Regions from separate parts of the Streptomyces pallidus (ex Mingjun et al. 2026) genome, predicted to be linked through region 1. Evidence: riboswitches for the same ligand, from Rfam matches in the RefSeq annotation. Region 1 holds a riboswitch; each other region holds the start of a gene.
What was found. Region 1 has a riboswitch for cyclic di-AMP ahead of ACSHWO_RS20565 (transglycosylase family protein). Riboswitches for the same ligand answer to the same signal wherever they lie in the genome.

Region 1 (2,254 bases):
CGCCAAGGGCCAGTACCGGGCCGTCGGCCAGTCCCAGAGCCGCCCGGACTCCGAGGTGCCCAAGAACGGCTCCGGCAACCGGGCCACGGACTACGGCGCCCCGACCCCCGCGCCGGACTACACGCTCCCGCCCGCGCCCACGGGACCGTCCACCGGGCTGCCCGTCATGCCCGACCCGGACGGGACCACCACGGCCCCGACGGTCCCGCCGGTCTTCCCCGGCGACCCGACCGCCAACCCGGTCACGCCCACCCCGACCGCGCCGGGCACCCCCGGCACCCCGGACGCCTCCGCGCCCGGTACGCCGGGGTCCCCGAACCCGGGCGGCTCCCCGGGCGGCAGCCCGGCCGATCCGGCGAACCCCTCCGCCCCGTCGGCGCCGGGCACGCCGGGCGCACCGGGCGCCTCGACCGACCCGGGAGCCGTCCCGAGCACCCTCGGCACCGGCAAGCACCGTGGTGCGGCGGCCGTCGAGGCCTCGCCGGCCTCGTACACGGTCAAGGAGGGTGACAGCCTGGCGACCATCGCGAACACCAAGGGCGTGAAGGGCGGCTGGGGGGCCCTGTACAAGGCCAACGAGCAGGTCATCGGTGGTGACGCCAACCTGATCAAGCCGGGGCAGAATCTGGATCTAAACGGGCAATAGGTGCAGTTGGGTCACCTGGAAAGCGTCGAATGTCCGGTTCGTTCAAATGAGACATGCATCTCTTCCGGTCAACTGGCGTGTCCCGCCTGAAGGCTTGGGCAAACCCCGCCCCCACCTGCGCAAACACCCCGAAAAGCAGCGCAAGTAGGGGCCTTCTCTCCCCGATGTTCCTCGTTGAACATCGGGGAGAGTCATGTCTACGGTCTGAACCGCTCGCCACCGCGGGCCCCTTCGACCGCATCGCCGAATCCTGCCGGCGGGCGGAGGGAACACACGTCGCGTCAAGCGCCGAAGGCAGGAGCGGGGGAACCAACGTAGGTGCCGGGAAGAGCCGTTGAAAGACGGCGCGAACCGGCTTGGGGTGAAGCAGCGCGTCACAGCGCGGCCGGGCACTCATCCGCCCGAACCCGACAGCTCACCTCGCAGGCGTCGGTGAGGAGAACTCCATGCTGCTTTCGGGCAAGGGCAAGCACCGTCGCGCCACCGCCATCGAGCGGACCACCCGCATCGTGACCCTCGCCGGTGTCGCCGGTGTCGCCGTCGCCGCGCCGCTCATGGCCGCGGGCACCGCCTCCGCCGCCACGTCCTCGGAGTGGGACCGCGTCGCGCAGTGCGAGTCCGGCGGCAACTGGTCCATCAACACCGGCAACGGCTACTACGGCGGCCTGCAGTTCTCGGCCTCCACCTGGGCCGGCTACGGCGGCAAGGCGTACGCCCCGCAGGCCAACCAGGCCTCCAAGGCGCAGCAGATAGCCATCGCGGAGAAGGTCCTCAAGGGCCAGGGCAAGGGCGCCTGGCCGGTCTGCGGCAAGGGCCTGTCCAACTCGGCCTACACCGGTGGCGGTTCGACCACCACCAACAGCACCACCACCAAGTCGACTCCGAAGACCGAGACGACCAAGAAGACCCAGCCGAAGAAGACCGAGACCAAGAAGGAGACCTCCCGCACCGAGGTCCCCACGACCCGGTCCGAGCGCTCCGAGGCCCCCGCCCCGAAGACCGGCAACGGCTCCTACGAGGTCAAGGCCGGCGACACCCTCGGCACCATCGCCGAGGCCCACAACGTCAAGGGCGGCTGGGAGAAGCTCTTCGAGCTCAACAAGGACATCGTCTCCGACGCCGACCTGATCTTCCCGGGCCAGAAGCTGAAGCTCGGCTGAACATCCCGCGAAGCCCCGCGTGCGTGACCCGCGCGGACTTCCGCGGACGGTCACCGCACGTGTGAAGCACACCGCCCGGCGCGTATCCCCCCACGCGCCGGGCGGTGGTGCGTGCGCCCCCGACAGCGGTCGGAGGCAGCCCGAATGAGGGTCCGTATGTCCCGGAAGCGGGGTATTCGGGCCCTTTTTCGTCCCAGGGTCCGGGCGGTCGGCCAGCCGACCGCCCGGAGCCGGTTAGGCTCTAGGCGGCAAGGCCGGCCACGGCCTGACCCGCCACCGCACACCCAGCGTCACATCCCAGAAGGAGATGCTCGTGCCGTCCATCGACGTCGTCGTAGCCCGGGAAATCCTGGACTCCCGAGGCAACCCCACGGTCGAGGTCGAGGTGGGCCTCGACGACGGCAGCACCGGCCGTGCTGCCGTTCCGTCCGGCGCCTCCACCGGTGCC
Region 2 (2,254 bases), 2.5 Mb from region 1:
CACGACGTACATCCAGGCGACCTTGTGCCGCATCTGGGCCAGCAGCGCGATCAGCCCGGGGCTGGCGGAGGCCTGCGCCAGCGTCTCGTGAAACCAGCTCCCCAGCGCCCGCAGGTCCTCGCCCCGGCCCTGCCTGGCCCGCTCCTGACCCAGTCTGACCAGCCCCCGCAGCACCTTGAGGTGACCCTCGGTGCGCCGGCGGGCGGCCCGCGAGGCCGCCAGCGGCTCCAGCAGCATCCGCAGCTCCAGCAGGTCGGCCGCCTCCTGCTCGGTGGGCTCGGCGACACAGGCGCCCGCGTGCCGACGGGTGGTCACGAAGCCCTCGGACTCCAGGGTCCGCAGCGCCTCGCGGACCGGGACGCGCGAGACGCCGTAGCGGCGGGCCAGCACCTCCTCGGTCAGCCTGCCGCCCGGTTCGAACGCTCCGGAGACGATGTCGTCGCGGATTGCAGTGCATACCGCGTGCGCGGGAATACGCAAGGCCGGACCTCCGCTTTTCCGATTGCCGGCGAGAAATGCCGTGACCGTACTGGGATCGTACGGTGACTCTATGACAACCAGTGAAATTTTCCGAGCGCGGCCGGAAAGCACGGGTATTTACGGCCACGCGCCGCGCCACCGTGACGACCGCCGATCGCGACGCCGAAGGCCCCGGCTCGGTGAGCCGGGGCCTTCGGGCGGAGCGTGGGCGCGGACGCGTGTCGGCGCGCCTTGGTCAGAGGTCGACGCCGTGCGAGCGGAGGTACGCGACCGGGTCGATGTCCGAGCCGTACGAGGCGCCGGTGCGGGCCTCGAAGTGCAGGTGCGGGCCGCTGGAGTTGCCGGTGGAGCCCGACAGGCCGATCTGCTGGCCCGGGGTGACCTGCTGGCCGACGGAGACGTTCAGCGAGGACATGTGGCCGTACTGCGTGTAGGTGCCGTCGTTGTGCTTGATGACGACGTTGTTGCCGTAGGCACCGCCCCAGCCGGCCTCGACCACGGTGCCGGCGCCCACCGCGTGCACCGAGGTGCCGGACGCGGCGTGGAAGTCGATGCCGGTGTGGCTGCCGGAGGACCACATGCCGCCGCCCGCGCGGTACTGGGTGGAGACGTAGGAGTCGTCGAGCGGGGAGACGAAGGTGTTGAGGCGCTTGCGCTCCTCCTCGCGGGCGGCGCGCTCCGCGGCCTCGCGCTCGGCCTGCGCCTTCTCCTCGGCCTTCTGCTTGGCCTCGGCGGCCCGGGCCTTCGCGTCGGCCTCGGCCTTCTCCTTGGCGGCGGCGGCCTCGGCGGCGGCCTGCTGGGCCTCGGCCTGGGCCTCGACGTCGCCCGCGACGTCCGCGGCGGTGACGACCGCGTTCAGCCCGGTGTCCTCGCCGGAGAAGGCGGTGTTGTCCGAGGCGGCGAACGCCGGGCCCGCGAGGGTGCCCACGACACCGGTGGTCGCGAGAGCGGCCACACCGGCGTAACCGGCGGTCTTGCGGCTCAGACGGCTGGAACCACGGTGCTTACCGGAGGCGCGGCTGCCAAAGGCCATGGAGAGGCTGATCCTTTCCTTCCTTCTCGCCTACCGGGTTAGCTGACGGGTTCGGAGCAGGAAGGTCTCCTACGGGCCCCTCTGGCGAGGCGGCCCGATTCACCCCAGGGACGTGTGGGTCCCCGGCTCCCCAGGCTCGCGCCTGACGGGGACTCGGCGATCGCTGCCCGGTGCCGCGGGTGCGGCTCGTACATCTGACGGACAGCACGGCCGACGCTAGGCGGATCACCAGTCAATCACCAAATGGTCACGGCCTTTTGTTGCGCACGCCACACCGCATAAGCCAACCTCCGGGCCAAACAGACATAAGGGGCTCCGGCGGACAAGCCGCCGAAGCCCCTTCATTCGCCCGCCGTCGTACGCCGACGGGCTGGGAACGGACGTCAGTTGGTGACGACCGTGACCTCGCCGATCCCGAGCGCCCGCACCGGGGCCTCGATCTGCGCCGCGTCGCCCACCAGCACCGTGACCAGACGGTCGACAGGGAAGGCCTTCACGACCGCCGTGGTCGCCTCGACCGTCCCGGTCGCGGCCAGCTGCGCGTACAGCCGGGCCTGGTAGTCGTCGGGGAGCTCCTGCTCCACCTGGTCCGCCAGCGTCCCGGAGACGGCCGCGGCCGTCTCGAACTTCAGCGGGGCCACGCCCACCAGGTTCTGCACGGCGACGTCCCGTTCGGCGTCGGTCAGGCCGCCCTCGGCGAGGGTGCGCAGCACCTTCCACAGGTCGTCCAGGGCCGGGCCG
Region 3 (2,254 bases), 3.2 Mb from region 1:
CCCAGCGCGAGCAGGGTGACGGCGATCGACAGGCCGGCCCGGTCCTTGCCGGCGGCGCAGTGCATGAGCGCCGGGAGGCTGTCCTCGGCGAGGGCGTGCAGGACCCGGCCGTGCTCGGCGGTGCGGTCCACGACCATCGAGCGGTACGAGTCCACCATCCGGGCGAAGGCCTTTCCGTCGCCGAGGATCCCGCGGAGCTGCCCCAGGTCCCCGTCGCGGACCATGGTCCAGAATTCCTTGCCGGCGGCCGGATCGGACATCGGGATGTTGACGTTGCGCACCCCGGGGAGCTCGACGTCGGGACCCTCAAGGGCCTGGTCGGCCGTGTTCCGGAAGTCGAAGACGGTGTGCAGTCCGAGCGATGCGAGGAATTCTGCATCGGTTTCAGTGGCATGTGCCAGATGTCCGCTTCGGAAGAGTCGTCCCGTCTTGACCCTTCGCCCGTCCGCGGTCGGCAGCCCGCCCACATCGCGGAAGTTGCGCACACCGGACAGTTCGGGCTCGGGGAGCGGGGTGCTCGGCGGGGAGGGTGGTATCTGCTGGGTCAAGGGAAATCCTCCACATCGTCATCGAGTGTCCGAATTGCTCTGCTTGGGGCCAACTTGCCGGCGCCGGGGGAGGGATCGGGTGCAGCCCCGTGAGCCAGATCATACGGTGACGGTGCGTGCCTGATCGTCAAAAGCGAATGGCCCGGCCGGAGCGGTTGTTGGCGGTCGTGAATGGACGCAGGGTGACCGGAAATCCACCGAAGTCCCGTCCCTGTGAATGCGTCAGGAAATTCGCGGCTTGTTCCGTGCGGTCCCGCTCGATTACCTTCGCGATCGATCCGGATGGACCGCCCAATCCTGCCGCCGTCCGGAATAAGAACTCGACCGAACTCGCGCGGCAGGAGCGGGGGAACCAGGTAGGCCGCCGCGCCGGAGTTCTGCTCCGGGGCGGCTAGGGGTGAAGCCGTACGTCATCCGTTCACTTCCCGTGCACGGTTGCGTTGCACGTCCACGGACGGCCGGACATCTCCAATCCGAACCCGACAGCTCACCTCGCAGGCGCCGGAGAGGAATTCGCCATGCCGGCAAAGGGTAAGCACCGCCGACCGAAGTCCCGTGCCAGAGCCCGTGGTCTCGTCGCCGCCGTCGCGGGGACCGGCGGAGCCGCTCTGGCCCTGCCGCTGATCGGCGCCGGCGGCGCCCACGCCGCCGCCCCCGCCCCGGCGGCGGCGACCACCGCGCTCCCGGCGGCGGCCCCGCAGGCCGACGCCGCCGTCCCCGCCGTCCCCGCTTCCGCCTCTCCGGCCGTGTACACGGTCCGGACGGGCGACTGCCTCTCCGCCATCGCCGCCGACCACGACCTCCGGGGCGGCTGGCAGCGGCTCTACGCCGACAACCGCGAGGCCGTCGGCGGCGACCCCTCCCTGATCCACCCCGGCCTGCGACTGACCCTCGGCGCCCCCGGCGACCGGGCCCCCGTGCAGGCCCCGGCCGAGCGGCCCGCCCCCGCGCCGAAGCCGAAGAAGAAGGCCCCGGCCGCCGGTTCCCCGCTCGCCGCCGCCCCCGCGCCGGCCAGGAAGAGCGCGGCTGCCGCCGCGTCCACGGCGGGCGCGTCCACGGCGGGCGCCACCGCCGCCGCGGCCGCCTCCGGCGCGGTCACCGCGGCCGGCTTCACCGCACCCGTCTCCGGCGGCATCTCCACCCAGTACAGGACCGCCGGCGCCATGTGGTCCAGCGGCTACCACACCGGCGTCGACTTCATCGCGAGCTCCGGCACCACCGTCAAGGCGGTCGGCGCGGGCACCGTCGTCTCCGCCGGCTGGGCCGGCGCGTACGGCAACGAGGTCGTCATCCGGCACGCGGACGGCAGGTACTCCCAGTACGGCCACCTCTCGCAGCTCTCCGTCTCCGTCGGCCAGAGCGTGAGCGGCGGCCAGACCATCGGCCTCTCCGGCTCCACCGGCAACTCCACCGGCCCGCACCTGCACTTCGAGATCCGCACCGGTCCCTCGTACGGCTCGGACATCGACCCGATCGCCTACCTGCGCTCCAAGGGCGTGACCATCTGACGGCACGCGCCGCCGGAGGCGAAGGACACGCGTGAGGCCGGGACCCGAGGGGGTCCCGGCCTCACGCGCTGTTATTCCGCACCGACCGGGTGGTATAGATCACGGTCCGTCAACCCCTTCCTACGGTGGCGTAGGTCACGTCCCGCGGTGAAGGATATGGTCCCGTGGCAGCGACGACGATGACAGAGACGACAGAAC

Region 2: it holds a riboswitch for cyclic di-AMP, as region 1 does, so the genes downstream of both, ACSHWO_RS09285 (M23 family metallopeptidase) here and ACSHWO_RS20565 (transglycosylase family protein) in region 1, are expected to answer to the same signal.
Region 3: it holds a riboswitch for cyclic di-AMP, as region 1 does, so the genes downstream of both, ACSHWO_RS06330 (M23 family metallopeptidase) here and ACSHWO_RS20565 (transglycosylase family protein) in region 1, are expected to answer to the same signal.

What each region holds. Positions count from the first base shown of each region.
Region 1 covers NZ_CP196181.1:4,650,725-4,652,978, forward strand. The annotation lists gene ACSHWO_RS20560 (transglycosylase family protein) at 1-646, shown strand, start outside; cyclic di-AMP (ydaO/yuaA leader) riboswitch at 923-1,090, shown strand; gene ACSHWO_RS20565 (transglycosylase family protein) at 1,093-1,806, shown strand; gene eno (phosphopyruvate hydratase) at 2,114-2,254, shown strand, end outside.
Region 2 covers NZ_CP196181.1:2,181,750-2,184,003, forward strand. The annotation lists gene ACSHWO_RS09280 (GntR family transcriptional regulator) at 1-480, opposite strand, end outside; gene ACSHWO_RS09285 (M23 family metallopeptidase) at 716-1,513, opposite strand; cyclic di-AMP (ydaO/yuaA leader) riboswitch at 1,527-1,682, opposite strand; gene ACSHWO_RS09290 (M16 family metallopeptidase) at 1,897-2,254, opposite strand, start outside.
Region 3 covers NZ_CP196181.1:1,473,734-1,475,987, reverse strand. The annotation lists gene ACSHWO_RS06335 (tyrosine-protein phosphatase) at 1-548, opposite strand, end outside; cyclic di-AMP (ydaO/yuaA leader) riboswitch at 860-1,064, shown strand; gene ACSHWO_RS06330 (M23 family metallopeptidase) at 1,067-2,056, shown strand; gene ACSHWO_RS06325 (SGNH/GDSL hydrolase family protein) at 2,236-2,254, shown strand, end outside.